2 regions of the Gilliamella sp. wkB7 genome follow, and region 2 is predicted to be linked to the other one. Evidence: riboswitches for the same ligand, from Rfam matches in the RefSeq annotation. Region 2 holds a riboswitch; the other holds the start of a gene.
The links. A riboswitch is a leader RNA that binds a small molecule or an ion and turns the genes downstream of it on or off. The one in region 2 is predicted to bind preQ1.

Region 1 (7,772 bases), 930 kb from region 2:
CTTTGTTTTACTGAACTATTTATTATTATTTTTATCTGACCAGTTAATAATTATTATAAAAATTGCCAATAGGCAGTAAGGTGTTAAAATTGGTCAGATTTAAAAATAATCTAAATATGAATATAAAATACACTGTCTCGTATATTTTGCAACTTTTTTTTAAAAAAATCTTTAAATTTAAATTAGACGGGTAACTTACTGATATTACTAATAATATCAGTAAAATATAGATAACAAATTGTCGCCTAAACATGATCAAAAAAGGATTAGTAGAATTTGGCTTTTGTAGATTTTTTATTGAGTATTTTGCACCGAATTTTTATTAAGATTTGTAACTAAAAAATCATTTTTACTCAAATATAGCCATGACCTGAAACATTTTAACAAAATAATTACTTGCTCAAGTACCAAAAAATAATGTTTTCTAAAACGATCGATTAGGCTATAAGTAAGATTTTAATGTGATTGAATCATTGGATTAACTTTAATTTAATAAATTAATTATATTAATAAGTTATAATTTATTTTGTAAAAAATATTCAGGAGTGTATACCGTTTTACTTTTTATTAATATCTGAATTTAATTTTAAGAATCGATAGGTTGAAAAAAGACTTATAAGGCGTTCATATTTTATGGTGCAGTCTCAGTATCAATTAGTGATAAATGCAGTATGGTAAATAACTCGCCATGTTTATTATTATTTTATTTATAAGTTGAACTACAAATAAAATGTTGAGTGTAAGCAAAAAATGAAATGGTATACACTCCTGAATATTTTTTACAAAATAAATGTGAAGTTAATTGATTTGCTTTTGATTACATTCTTACTATATTCAACAAATTGATTGGTTACTACAAACTCAATTTTTTATTGTTGATATTTTCTTGAGAATAACCTAATAAGCATCACTAGAATTATAAGCACCGTTAAATACAATGCTTATAATAATTTATTGCTCTTATTTAATTTGTATAAATAAAAATGCGATTTAAAGATAACTTTATCTTCATCTTCTTCTTGCACATCTAAATGATAAGAAAAACAATGAACTTCTTTAAAAAGATTACTCTATATTTGCAAACTTATGCGTTTGAATACTGAGTAGCCACTTGTTGTCGTTGCGGTTTTGGTTAATCTTGCCAAGTAATTCAATTGTTTCAAACATATTAAATTTATCATTTTTTTCGCAAGGAGAAAGATAATAACGTTTTGCTTGAATATTTTGTTCAATATATTGGCAAAAAGGAAGAAAGTCCACATGATTTTCGGCAACAATTCGCACTTCACTTGCAGTCGGTTGTACGATTTTTTGATATCGTGCTTGATAGCAAAATTTTGGGCTAAGGGCGATATAGTCAATTAGAGGATCGACTTTACCTAATCCATTACTTTCAATAGCAATATAGTAACCAGCCTGTTTTAGTGGTAAAAGTAATTCTGGTAGCGCTTTAACCATAGTAGGTTCGCCACCGGTAATAATGATGTTTTTGCTCGTATATTGTTTAACTTTCGTCAATAACTGCTCTAATGTAAAACGGGTGTATTGGCGAAAGTTAGTATCGCACCAAACGCAATTTAAATTACAACCAGCAAAACGAATAAAAATAGCAGGCATGCCTGTGTTGTAACCTTCGCCCTGTAATGATTCGAAGATTTCAACAATGCGAAATTCTGTCATTTTTCGCTCCGATGATACTCACAGTAAGATGTTGGGGTTTCCCAGAGTTTGATCATTGAGATGGGTAAATATTGTGACAGACAATCAAAAATATATTTACTCATACCTTCGGCAGTTGTACGACAAGGAAAGGCGAAGATTTTGCGATTCATCTCTTTTAATAATGAAGCAATACGGCACTCATTAGGATTATTTTGATTATATAGATAAGCATGATCGAGAGGATCAACAATATGCTGTTTCACTATTGCTTTTAAATCAGCATAATCCATCACCATATCAGCGCTAGAACCGTTATCTATTAGATCCCCTTCAATTTCGACTAATAAGCGATAAGTATGACCGTGCAGGTTGTGACATTTTTTGTTGTGCCCATCTAACATATGACAAGCATCGAATTGAAATTCTTTAGCAATTTTGAACATGTATAATTCCTAGTTTTTTTTCGTGGGATGGATTACGAACCACGGTTAGACCACCTAACAAAATAGAGCGGCTAATATAATGGATTAATGCTTAATTGTCATCTTACAATTGTTATTCCGAGCAATATTTATTACACTAACGGTGTAAAATTGAACGTTTATATTTTGCTTATTTCAACAACAGAATATAAATTAATTTTATTGTCGATTTTTTGTAAAAAATTTTCATAAAAAACTCTTGAAATTTATCTTTCCACACTCATTTAGTAATCATGCAAATGGTTTATCTGCTTAAAGCATTTAAGCCAAATCTATTGCTCAGGAGATAGTTAATATGAGGTTAGATAAACTCACTAATAAATTCCAACAAGCTTTAGCTGATGCACAATCATTAGCATTAGGTAAAGATAATCAATATATAGAACCAGTCCATGTTTTATCCGCTATGCTTAACCAAGAAGGTAGCAGTGTCAAGCCTTTACTGGCAGCGGCTGGTGCTAATGTAGCAATGTTACAGCAAGAATTAAATCAAGCTATTGATCGATTGCCACAAGTCCAAGGCGTGGGTGGTGAAGTTATTCCATCACAAGAATTTGTCCGCGTTTTAAATCTTTGTGACAAATTAGCACAAAAAAATGGCGATAGTTATATCTCGTCTGAACTCTTTATCTTAGCGGCTTTAGACGAAAAGGGTAGTCTTAGTGATATTCTTAAAAAATCAGGGATCACAAAAGACAGATTAAATCAGGCCGTAAGTCAAGTAAGAGGAAGTGATAACGTGAACGATGCCAATGCCGAAGATCAACGTGGTGCGTTGAAAAAATATACCATTGATTTAACCGAGCGTGCTGAACAGGGTAAGCTCGATCCAGTAATTGGGCGTGATGAAGAAATTCGCCGTACAATTCAAGTATTACAACGTCGTACTAAAAATAATCCAGTGTTAATCGGTGAGCCTGGTGTGGGTAAAACAGCAATTGTTGAAGGACTTGCACAACGCATTGTAAACCGTGAAGTACCAGAAGGATTACGTAATAAGCGCGTATTGTCTTTAGATATGGGTGCTTTAATTGCTGGCGCTAAATATCGAGGTGAATTTGAAGAACGCTTAAAAGCCGTTTTAAAAGATTTAGCCAAAGAAGAAGGGCGCATTATTTTATTTATTGATGAAATCCATACCATGGTCGGTGCAGGTAAAAGTGATGGCGCAATGGATGCAGGTAATATGTTAAAACCTGCTTTAGCTCGCGGCGAATTACATTGTGTTGGCGCAACAACGTTAGATGAATACCGTCAATATATTGAAAAAGATCCCGCTTTAGAGCGTCGATTCCAAAAAGTGTATGTGGCTGAACCAACTGTTGAAGACACCATTGCTATCTTGCGTGGTTTAAAAGAACGTTATGAATTACATCACCATGTACAAATTACCGATCCGGCAATTGTGGCGGCAGCAACGTTATCGCATCGTTATATTTCCGATCGTATGCTTCCTGATAAAGCCATTGACTTAATTGATGAAGCTGCATCGAGTATTCGTATGCAAATGGATTCAAAACCTGAATCATTAGATCGACTTGAACGCCGTATTATTCAGCTTAAACTTGAGCAACAAGCTCTTAAAAAAGAGTCTGATGATGCGAGTAAAAAACGACTAGAGATGCTAAACGATGAACTTGCTGAGAAAGAAAAAGAGTATGCGTCACTTGAAGAAGAGTGGAAGTCAGAGAAGGCTGCTGTTTCTGGTACTCAGACAATCAAAGCTGAGTTGGAAAAAGCACGTACTGAAATAGAACAAGCTCGCCGTGCTGGTGATCTTAATAAAATGTCAGAGCTTCAATATGGCAAAATACCAGAACTTGAGAAAAAACTAGCATCAGCAACACAGCTTGAAGGCAAGACTATGAAGTTATTGCGTAATAAAGTCACCGATAACGAAATTGCCGAAGTATTATCTAAAGCAACCGGTATTCCTGTTTCAAGAATGCTGGAAAGTGAAAAAGATAAATTATTACATATGGAAGATGCGTTACATAAACGTGTGATTGGTCAAGACGAAGCCGTTGTTGCGGTAGCCAATGCAATTCGTCGTAGTCGAGCAGGATTGTCTGATCCAAATAAACCAATTGGCTCTTTCTTATTCTTGGGTCCAACGGGTGTTGGTAAAACTGAACTTTGTAAAGCTTTGGCTAACTTTATGTTTGATAGCGAAGATGCAATGGTCAGAATCGATATGTCCGAGTTTATGGAAAAACACTCTGTAGCACGTTTAATTGGTGCGCCTCCAGGATATGTAGGATATGAAGAGGGCGGTTATTTGACTGAAGCCGTAAGACGTCGTCCTTATTCAGTCATTTTGTTGGATGAAGTCGAAAAAGCACATCCGGATGTCTTTAATATTTTATTACAAGTATTAGATGATGGACGCTTAACCGATGGACAAGGGCGTACGGTTGATTTTCGTAATACCGTTATTATCATGACATCTAACTTAGGCTCTGATTTGATTCAAGGTCAAGTTGAGTTAAGCTATGATGAAATGAAAGCATTAGTAATGACGGTTGTAACTAAACACTTTAGACCAGAATTCATTAATCGTATTGATGAAACGGTGGTATTCCATCCACTTGGTCAAGAAAATATCAAAGCGATTGCGAAAATCCAATTAGCGCATGTTGAAAAACGCTTAGATGAACGTGGTTACCAATTGGATATTTCTGATGCTGCGTTAGAACAACTTGCTAAAGTTGGTTTTGATCCAATTTATGGTGCAAGACCGTTAAAACGAGCAATACAACAAGAGATTGAAAATCCATTAGCGCAACAAATACTATCTGGTAAGTTAGTTCCAGGTAAGACCATCCATCTTGATTTACAAGGTGATGAAATTGTAGCTAAACAATAATATCTTTAACACTTGAAAAAGCCGACCTTCAAATGGTCGGTTTTTTTATAGTTAATCCCCTGAGTTTTGTATTCCTATTAGAAATTTAACTTAAATAATCGGGATAACCTACAATCTATTACACATTTCATATCAGTAAACTCTTATCTACTTTAGTTGTAATACCATTTATTAGTTGCTACTTGGATTGAATACATCCTTCATTACCATTTTGTAAAATTGTTTAGATTTATGTTTTTCTAAATTTGATCACGAGACTAAAAAGTTAATTTGCTTTGTCAGATAAGGTGTTTTTATCACATATGTTTTAATAATTATTTTAAGAGGAATAAGTTAATTCAATCTTGCTTAATATTGCACAATATTGCATAATCTATCATATTGAATTGTTATTACTCTAAATGTAAAGTTGTAAGGAAAATGAAATGATTAAATTAATTATCAGTGATTTAGATGGAACATTTTTAAATAAACAAGGTGATTATGATCGTGAGTTATTTGCTCGGATTTATCAGAAAATGGTGCATAATGATGTTCATTTTGTTGCTTGTACAGGTAAACAGTGTGAAAGAGTCGAAGAGCTGTTTGGTGATTATAGCGATAAAATCTGGATTGTTGGAGATAGTGCAACTGCAATCAAATATAATGGTGAATTTATTTATCGATCTTTTCTGCGTAATGAGTTGGGACAAGAAATAATTAAAACCTTAAAACAGACTGGTATCGATCATGTGATTGTTGCTTGTACAGAAAAAGGTGCGGTGCTTGAAGCCGATACTCCTGAATACTTGAAACAAAAAATGAGACAATCTTATACCAATATTTTAGAAGTTGATGACCTTAGTGCTGTTACTGATGATTTTGTTAAAATTACAGTTTATGACGAAAACGAGCGTTGTCCTGAAATTCGTCCTCACTTAACCCCTTATGAAAATGAAACCTACATAGTTGTGTCCGAAGCGGCATGGATAGATATTACTGAGCAAAATGTACATAAAGGAAATACTATAAAGAAATTACAGCAGATTCTTGATGTTAGTTATCAACAGACTATGGCTTTTGGTGATGGTTATAATGATATTGAACTACTAGAACAAGCTGAATACAGTTTTGCTATGCGTAATGCTTTTGATGATACTAAAGCCGTGGCAAAATTTATAACCGGTTTTAACACCGAGAGTGCAGTGTTAAAAACGATTGAATTAATGTTAGCATTACAAGAAAAATAGTATTATCAGTAGATAGTTTGTTTTTGTATTTTTAAACAATTTCTAAATGCAAATTGAGGTTGTGAAAACCATCAATTTTTGATTGCTTACTCGCAACAATGATATCTATTTCTTCGCAAGTTGCCACTTTATAGCGTGCAACTTGTAAAACCTTATCGGCAATGACGGCTGCGACAACTTGGTTGCTTTGGGCAATGACCTCTTTTTTAAAACAGGCATCTTCATAATAAACTGCGCTCAAACCTGCTTGAGGATCGAGTCCACACACACCAATAAATGTTTGATCAAAAACCATATTATGTATTTGATTTACAGTATCAGATCCCATAGTACTGCCAGTTTGTGGGTTTATTTTACCGCCAAGTAATATCAATTCGCCATTGGTGCGACTACTAAGTAATGATGCTATTTGCGGTGAATTGGTAACAATAGTTAATTCTAGGTCATTAGGGATATATTCTGCCATGGCTAAATAAGTGGAGCCTGCATCAATAAAGATACACGTGTTCGCTTTGATTAACTCAGCACAACGCTTGGCGACGGATGACTTTTCGGCAACACTTTGTGTCATTCTTGTTTCAAAGCTTGCTGATTGTTTTAAATGACTGACTGCACCACCATATACTCTTTTGCAGATTCCATCTCGCGCAAGTTTTTGTAAATCTCGACGAATGGTATGCTCTGAAACACCCAGTAATTTAATCAAATCAGCGCTTACGACTCGACCATTTTCGTTTAATAACTGTTGAATATAAGATTGTCGTTGTTCAGGAAATGCATCGTAATCAATCATCATATACAACTCCATCAACTAATTTACCTTTATCCCAAGCCATATTCTTGTGATATATATTATCTTCGCCTATATAGTGTGGATTTTCAAAAATGATATTATTTCGTTTTAATAAGCAGGCATTGTATTCATTTTCGGTACATTGACGGCTTACGTTAGTATCAAAGTAATGTGTCTGGCATTGATTTTTTTTATGAATATAGTGTTTATTCCTATAGTGATAAACACTATCAATTTGGATAATAATTTTTTGCTCATTTTCGTCATAATCATAACATCTTTTTGTGCCAGTTGCTGATTTGTCTTTGTTGTTGAAATAGATGTTACTTCCCCACAAGTTTGTCGCTTTAAACTTACCATTGTCATTGAGATAATAGTCATAGTTATCGCCCAATCTGGCATTAAAATGATACTTTTTAATAGCTAAATCAGGTTCACCATCAAAGTTAATATCTTGCATGATAATACTGTTAAATTTGTTGTAACTGTAATTTAAATTTTGTATATGTTGCAGTAGTTTATGATTTTTTTTATTGTAAACATTAATACCAACTAACTTAATTTTATCATTTTTCTGCTTTGACAAAACGGCCGTAAAATAGAGCTTGTCTAGAGATTCTAATTGTAATAACTCAATCTGATTAAATTCTGTATTAGGTTGGTCATTGATTACAAATTGTTTTTGCAATACTACGGAGTATTGTTGATCATTTTTCCCATCGAACCAATAACCATTTAAT
Region 2 (7,772 bases):
TGAACCGTTAAAAAGGTGGGGGTTCCTCCTCCCCAATGCATTTGTGTAACAACTCTGTTTTCAAAAAGTTTGGCGCGTTTTGCTATTTCAATGTCTAAAATATCAAGGTATTTAGTGACTTTGTGTGTTTGACGAGTAATAAGTTTGTTACAACCACAAAAATAACAAAGTTTATGACAAAACGGAATATGTACATATAAGGATAATGGTTGAGTGGGGTAACGAGAAGTCGCGTTCAAAAAATCCTGTTCATTATAACTTTCATTAAATTCAAGTGCAGTGGGATACGAAGTATATCTTGGACCAGAATAGTTATATTTTTCAATTAAGGTCTGATCCCATAATTGTGTTTCAGTCATGCTTCTTTTTCCGTTTAAGTCTGTGTTTAGCGTTATTATATCCATGACTTATTAAAGTTGGTTTTCGCTTAGTTATACGTTTTGCTCTGGTTTTTGTTGTCAGTTTCAGTTTAATCTGGTTTGTTTTATGCAAATACAATAATGTGCAAATTAATAATCCAAAATATAAACTTAACATTATCAATATTGGCATTACTATTTGCTCGCTATTGTTATAAATTATGATTTGAATAAGACATCCATTATTATCAACGTGTGTCAGGGATTTTTTATGACTCAATCCCTGACGTTACTGAAAAATTAATATTAGGCAAGCTAAAACCATTACCTACTATTAATTACGTTTTAATAAACTCACGATATCTTCTTTTTGATCATCGAGATCTTCAAAATCATCGTCGGTATAACCCAATTCTTGCATCAGTTCATCAATTCGATTTAATTTGCTGTCCAAATAAGTTTGTTGCTCTTTAGTCAACTTGCCATTTTGTTCAACTAAATCGAGTAACATATCCAATTTAGGATCGTTTTCAAGTTGCTCTAATTCTTGTTGTGGTGAAAAAACAGTTTTTTTAGGTTTAGATTGTTTAACTACTTTAGTAGTATTGATATTTGTATCAACGACTAAAGCAATCGGCGTTTTACTGCCTATACGTGGATCTTTTACTGCTTTTTGAGTATTGTTATTTTTGTTATTATCTGTATTATTAAAGCGTGAACCACTAGGCAAACCTTTATGTTTGCGTTTACGTTTGAGTTCACGAGACTCTTCATTAATTTCTTGACGGCTTTTTTTGGGTTTTTGTTTCGATTTAGTTTTTAACATACTATCTCTGTTTTACACTTTGGTTAATCATTTATTCAACGTATTTTATCAGTAAGTCTTAAATATAGCTATGAGGAAGACACATTGTGAATTTGTGATTGTAAAATTACAGTTTTATGTATAATCTGAGCCGAATATTCTAGAGTCAATCATTATAGAGAAATAAACATGAATAATCATTTGAGTCCATACATGCAATTTAGCCGTAAAGAATGGGCAAGCTTGCGTAATGCGGAACCAATGACCTTAACACCTGGAGAACTCGTTTCTCTACAGGGAATCAATGAAGATTTATCAATGGATGAAGTGAGTGAAATTTACTTACCTTTATCAAGATTGCTTAATTTCTATATTAGTAACAGTTTTAGTCGGCAGGCAGTATTATCCAAATTTTTAGGTAAAAGCCAAAAAATCCCTTATATAATTGGTATTGCTGGCAGTGTTGCTGTCGGTAAAAGTACTACAGCACGTGTATTACAGGCATTGTTAACTCGCTGGCCTGAACATAGAAAAGTAGCTTTAGTTACCACTGACGGTTTTTTATATCCAAATAAATGCCTTGAAGATCTAGGCATTATGAATAAAAAAGGTTTTCCACAATCTTACAATCTTAAAAAGCTAATTAACTTTGTTGCGGATATTAAATCAGGACAAGCGGAAGTTAAAGCGCCGGTTTATTCACATTTAGTTTATGATATTGTAGAAAATGAAGAGATCGTAATTGACAGCCCAGATATTTTAATTTTGGAAGGATTAAACGTATTACAAGGTCCGGTCAATTATACTCAAGCACATAATCGAGTCTTTGTTTCGGATTATGTCGATTTTTCAATATACGTTGATGCTGATTTATCTTTATTAAATCAGTGGTATGTGAACCGTTTTTTAAAATTTAGAGCAGGGGCTTTTAGTGATCCTAATTCATACTTCAATCACTATTCTAAATTGCCTGAACAAGAGGCAATCAGTATTGCCAATCGCTTATGGCGCGATATAAACGAATTAAATTTAGTTGAAAACATTTTACCAACCCGAGAAAGAGCCAGTTTAATTTTGACAAAAGGTGAAGATCACAAAGTAGATTATGTTCAATTAAGAAAATAAACTTAGGGGGTTCAATATGAAATCAGCAATAGGGTTATTAAGTAAATTAGGCATTATCACTTTAGTTACAGCGTTTTCAGTAAATAGTTATGCATCAAGTAAGGATACACGTGAAGAATTAACTTGCAATGCTAAAAAGCAAGCAATCGAAACAAAAATAGAACAAGCTAAAAAAGCCAATAATACTTTTGAAGTAACAGGGCTTGAAAAAGCACTTCAACAAGTTAATACCAATTGTTCCGATGAAACATTGGAGCAAAAATATAAAAGATTGGTGGATGAAAAAAGCAAAAATGTTTCTGACAAAACCAAAGAATTAGCCGAAAAAACGAAAGAGTATGAAAAAGATGGTGTTGATGCAAATCATGATAAAATTGATGCATTAAAATCTAAATTACATGATGCAGAAAAAGAACTTTCTGAAGCAAAAAATAACCTAGCGGATTATTATGAAAAAGCTAAAACTAAATAATCTGAATTTTTTAATTTTGCCCTAATTAAAAAAATAGGTTCATACGGCAAAATAATATTGAAATTTATTTAATCAACATTGACCTCATGTAGTTATTTAACTATTTGAGGTCATCTTTTATATGTTATATAACTAAAATTCTGGCAAATATATTTTCATTTCACTTAGATTATTCCTGTAAAAATTGTTTTAACCCTTAACGCTAGTAAAAAAGATGAAGTTTTGTATTATCATTTACCTGACTATTTTTTAATAAACGATTAGAAATCGAAGGGTATTATGACGTTATACAGATAATTTTGTAGAGAAATATTCGCTAGTTTTTACAGTTAACTAATTCATTCGTTCACACGTCATATGTTTAATCACAAGGGTTAAGAACGATATTCTAGACTTTTTTTGTAAAAAAGAGTAATGTGTGCGGTTTGTCTCGTGGTTCGTGAACCTCCCACGCTAAAAAACTAAGGAAAATTATGAGTAAAGTTACATTATTAGGCGATCAGTCTGTTCGCTATCCAACAAACTATAGTCCAGAAATTCTGGAAACTTTTGATAATAAACATCCCGGTAATGATTATTTTGTTAAATTTAATTGTCCGGAATTTACCAGTCTTTGTCCTATTACTGGGCAACCTGATTTTGCCACAATTTATATTTCTTATGTGCCTAACATTAAAATGGTTGAAAGCAAATCTCTTAAGCTGTACCTGTTTAGCTTTCGTAATCATGGTGATTACCATGAAGATTGCATCAATATCATTATGAAAGATCTGATCAAATTAATGGATCCTAAATACATTGAAGTGTGGGGTAAATTCACACCACGTGGAGGTATTTCAATTGATCCTTATGCCAATTATGGTAAAGCTGATACTCGATGGGAGCAAATTGCGCTCAATCGTTTAGCGAATCATGATCTTTATCCTGAAAAAGTCGATAATCGCTAATTTGTTCAATCTGACAGGAATTTTTTTCATGAAAAATCGTAAAGCACTCGTGATATTTTCTGGCGGGCAAGATTCGACTACATGTTTATTACAAGCCATTGCCGATTATGGACGTGAGAATGTTGAAACTATCAGCTTTCAATATGGTCAACGTCATAGTATTGAATTAGATAAAGCTAAATGGATTGCTGAAGATTTAGGTGTCAAGCAAACCGTAATTGATACATCGGTTATTAAACAGACGACCAATAACGCTTTGATTGACGATTCACAAGAAATTAAAGCTGCACAAGATGGCGATTATCCAAATACGTTTGTCGATGGTCGTAATATGCTGTTTTTATTGTTAGCAGGTTGTTATGCCAAACAGCAAGGTATTAACGATATTATTATTGGCGTATGTGAAACAGATTTTAGTGGTTATCCCGATTGTCGAGATATTTTTATTAAGTCTGTGAATGTTTCCATGAATTTGGCAATGGATTTTACGTTTAATATTAAAACGCCGTTGATGTATCTTACTAAAGCACAAACATGGGAAATGGCTGATAAATTGGGTTATCTTGATTATATTCGTCAAAATACTCATACCTGTTATTACGGTGTAGAAGGGGGATGCGGTAAATGCCCAAGTTGTATGCTGCGTGATAAAGGTCTACAAGAATATCTGGCTAAAACTTAAAAAATATTTATCTGGGTTCTCTCACCCCATTAAAAAAGGAAACAAATATGTATTTGAACGTTCATTCACAATTGATTGAAAAACAATTTACTCGACAGCAAAAGCATAACGCACTAGGCTGGTTAGCTTTTTTTCATATTATTGTTATTGCTTCCAGTAACTATTTGGTGCAAATTCCATTTGATATTTTTGGATTTCATACTACTTGGGGAGCCTTTACATTTCCATTTATTTTTTTAACCACTGATTTAACTATCCGTATTTTTGGTGCCAGTTTGGCAAGAAAAATTATCTTTGTGGTTATGATTCCCGCTTTACTGTTTTCATATCTGATTTCGGTTCTATTTTTCGAAACCCATTGGGTAGGTTGGTCAGCATTGACCCAATTTAATAGCTTTGTTTTTCGCATAGCATTAGCCAGTTTTGCAGCTTATTTAGTTGGGCAATTAATGGATATTACTGTTTTTAACTATTTAAGAAAAAATCAATTTTGGTGGGTAGCACCCTCAGCTTCAGCAATCTTTGGTAATGGTATTGATACTATTGTCTTTTTTGCTATTGCCTTTTACAAAAGTAGTGATGAATTTATGGCTAATCATTGGGGTGAAATTTCGTTAATGGATTATAGTTTTAAAATTTTAATTTGTGGTTTATTCTTTTTACCATTATATGGAATTATTTTGAATTTTATCTTAAAAAAATTAACTGCAAAAAAACAATAAATCAACCAGTTTTTGCTTAATAATTCTGAAATTGTCAATATTTAGAACTTATTGATAACACAATAAGTTCTAAATATCAGTAATACTACTTTCCAATAAACACAGATCAATGATTCTTTCAAAAATTTGCTTGCTTACCTAAAATTCAATTTATCTGTAAAGATATTTTGCTAAATGTTTGGTGACAGTGCATAATATTGACAAAAAATAGTCACAACATTTAGTGAAATAAAAGGAATTGGGTGGAATAATGAGATTAATAAAACACTTAGCTATGTTGGGTTTGTTTTTAACACTATGTGCACAAGCAAAAAACAACGAGCTAACGACAAATATACCCGCTAATCAAAAAAATAGCACAACTCAAAACTCGAGTGTTAATTCGCAATTGCATAATGTATTTAATCCAACACCAGAATTAATCGAAAAATATAAAGATAAAAAATTTGAAATTCTTGATTGTTCTGAGATGATTATTGATGGATCAAGTACTTTAGTCGTGACTTTTTCTGTTCCACTTCTTCCTAAATTAAATTTTTCAAATTTACTGAAATTAGTTGACAAGGAAACGGGTGTTGTCGATGGTGACTGGGAGTTGTCTGATAATGGTTTGGAATTAAGACATCGTTATCTTGCACCAAATCGTAAATTAGATTTAACCATTGATAAAATGTTAACGGCGATTAATAACAAGAGTTTACAATCAGTTTATGAAAAAGAATTAACCACTAGGGATCGTCAGCCATTAGTAAATTTTGCAAGTACTGGATTATTATTACCGAGTAAGTCCATGAGTGGATTACCTGTGACGACATTGAACGTTAATAAGGTCGACATAAACTTTTTTAAAATTAAGCCAGAAAAAATAAGTGATTTCTTTGATAAATTTGGCTTTATTAATATGCTATATGCTTGGCGCTCAGAAGAACTCAATAGTTATGCTGATTTAGTTTACTCGTCACGTTTTGATCTCAATCCTAAACCTAATGCCCAAGAAACTGTTTTAGTCAATCTTTCTAAAATTAGTGAACTTAAACAAGAAGGTGTTTATGTTGCGGTGATGAATGAAGCTGGAACTTACAATGAATCAAATCCAGCAACCCTATTTTCAATAAGTAATATTGGTATTTCAGTTCATAACTACAAAAACCATAGATTTTCGGTTATGGCTCATGGTTTAGATGATGGTAAGCCTCTTGCAAATATCGAAATATCTTGTCGTTATGTAAGAATAAAAGACGACGATTGTAGTGTTTTGGAAAAAACAGATAAAGATGGTTATGCTGAATTTTCTATGAATACCCATGATGATAACTGGATATTGCTTGCCAATGATGGAAAACAAACTTCATTTATATATGTAGATCGCAATGCCCTTAATTTGACTGAATTCGATTTATCCGGTACTCCTTATTCTCATGCACAATTATTTGTTTTTGGTCCACGAGATCTTTATCGTCCAGATGAAACCGTCTATTTTAATGCATTATTGCGTGATGCGGATGGGCAACCATTGCCTGATCAACCAATTATTGCCGATGCGATTTCAACTGATGGGCGTGTAGTTAAAAATTTTCAATTAAAAAGCAGTGCTAATACCAATGGTTTATATCAGGCAAATTTTGTCATTCCATCTGATGCGGCAACAGGTAAATGGTCAATTCGTTTTAATTTAGGTGATGATATCTATCGTTATTGGTATTTCAACGTGGAAGAATTTTTGCCAGAACGTATGGCGATGGAAATAACCAGTTCGTCAGACGGTCCAATATTAAACGATGAAGATGTTAACTTTGATATCAAAGGTTGGTATTTGTATGGTGCACCAGCATCAGATAATCGCCTAAACGCTAATGTTTATTTAAAGAAAGTTGACTCCATTACCGGATTAGCCGATTTCAAAATTGGTTCAGTGACAGATGGTAATCTTTATAGTGAACTTGGTTCTTTTGAAGAAACATTAGATAACGATGGTCTAACCCAGCTTCATATTAAAAGGAGTAATTGGGCAAATTTACATTCTCCAGTGAAAGTAGTTTTACAAGCGAGTTTACTCGATTCAGGCGGTAGACCGGTTACACGTTATGCAACTCAAACCATTTGGCCTGCTAATCAATTACCAGCTATCCGAGCATTGATTGGTGATTCACCTTATTATGATTGGAATACTGATAATTATTATGAGCGTCCTACCGTTGATATAGGGACTAATGCGGAATTTGAAATTGCTTATGTTGATCTAGACGGTAACAAACTGGCCACAAACTCGTTAAAAACAAGATTGATTCGTGAACGTCGTGAATATTATTGGACTTGGTCAAGTGAAGATGGCTGGCAACTTAATCATAATTCCAGTGAGATTGTTATTTCGGAAGATCAGCTATCAATTGAAAAGGATAGTACGACTAAAATAAGCTATTTAACCAGTGATTATGGATCTTATCGTGTTGAAGTGATCGATGAAGCGTCTAAAGTAGTGACAAGCTTTCGCTTTTGGTCAGGTTATGATTGGGAGGATAATACACGTGGTACGAAATCAGTACGTCCCGATCAAGTTAAGTTAAGTATTGATAAACCATTTTATAATGTCGGTGATGTGGCTAAAGTCAACGTTCAAGCTCCAGTAGCAGGCTCTGGTTATATCTCTCTTGAAACGAATG

Region 1: it holds a riboswitch for preQ1, as region 2 does, so the genes downstream of both, queD (6-carboxytetrahydropterin synthase QueD) here and queF (preQ(1) synthase) in region 2, are expected to answer to the same signal.

Annotation. Positions count from the first base shown of each region.
Region 1 is NZ_CM004509.1:2,641,571-2,649,342, forward strand. It holds gene A9G17_RS11655 (7-carboxy-7-deazaguanine synthase QueE) at 1,066-1,680, opposite strand; gene queD (6-carboxytetrahydropterin synthase QueD) at 1,677-2,105, opposite strand; PreQ1 riboswitch class I at 2,109-2,154, opposite strand; gene clpB (ATP-dependent chaperone ClpB) at 2,440-5,010, shown strand; gene A9G17_RS11670 (Cof-type HAD-IIB family hydrolase) at 5,436-6,239, shown strand; gene A9G17_RS11675 (DeoR/GlpR family DNA-binding transcription regulator) at 6,271-7,035, opposite strand; gene A9G17_RS11680 (hypothetical protein) at 7,025-7,772, opposite strand, start outside.
Region 2 is NZ_CM004509.1:670,567-678,338, reverse strand. It holds gene hemN (oxygen-independent coproporphyrinogen III oxidase) at 1-359, opposite strand, end outside; gene yihI (Der GTPase-activating protein YihI) at 694-1,185, opposite strand; gene coaA (type I pantothenate kinase) at 1,354-2,289, shown strand; gene A9G17_RS02880 (DUF1090 family protein) at 2,306-2,761, shown strand; PreQ1 riboswitch class I at 3,188-3,232, shown strand; gene queF (preQ(1) synthase) at 3,235-3,708, shown strand; gene queC (7-cyano-7-deazaguanine synthase QueC) at 3,737-4,390, shown strand; gene A9G17_RS02865 (7-cyano-7-deazaguanine/7-aminomethyl-7-deazaguanine transporter) at 4,438-5,112, shown strand; gene A9G17_RS02860 (alpha-2-macroglobulin family protein) at 5,363-7,772, shown strand, end outside.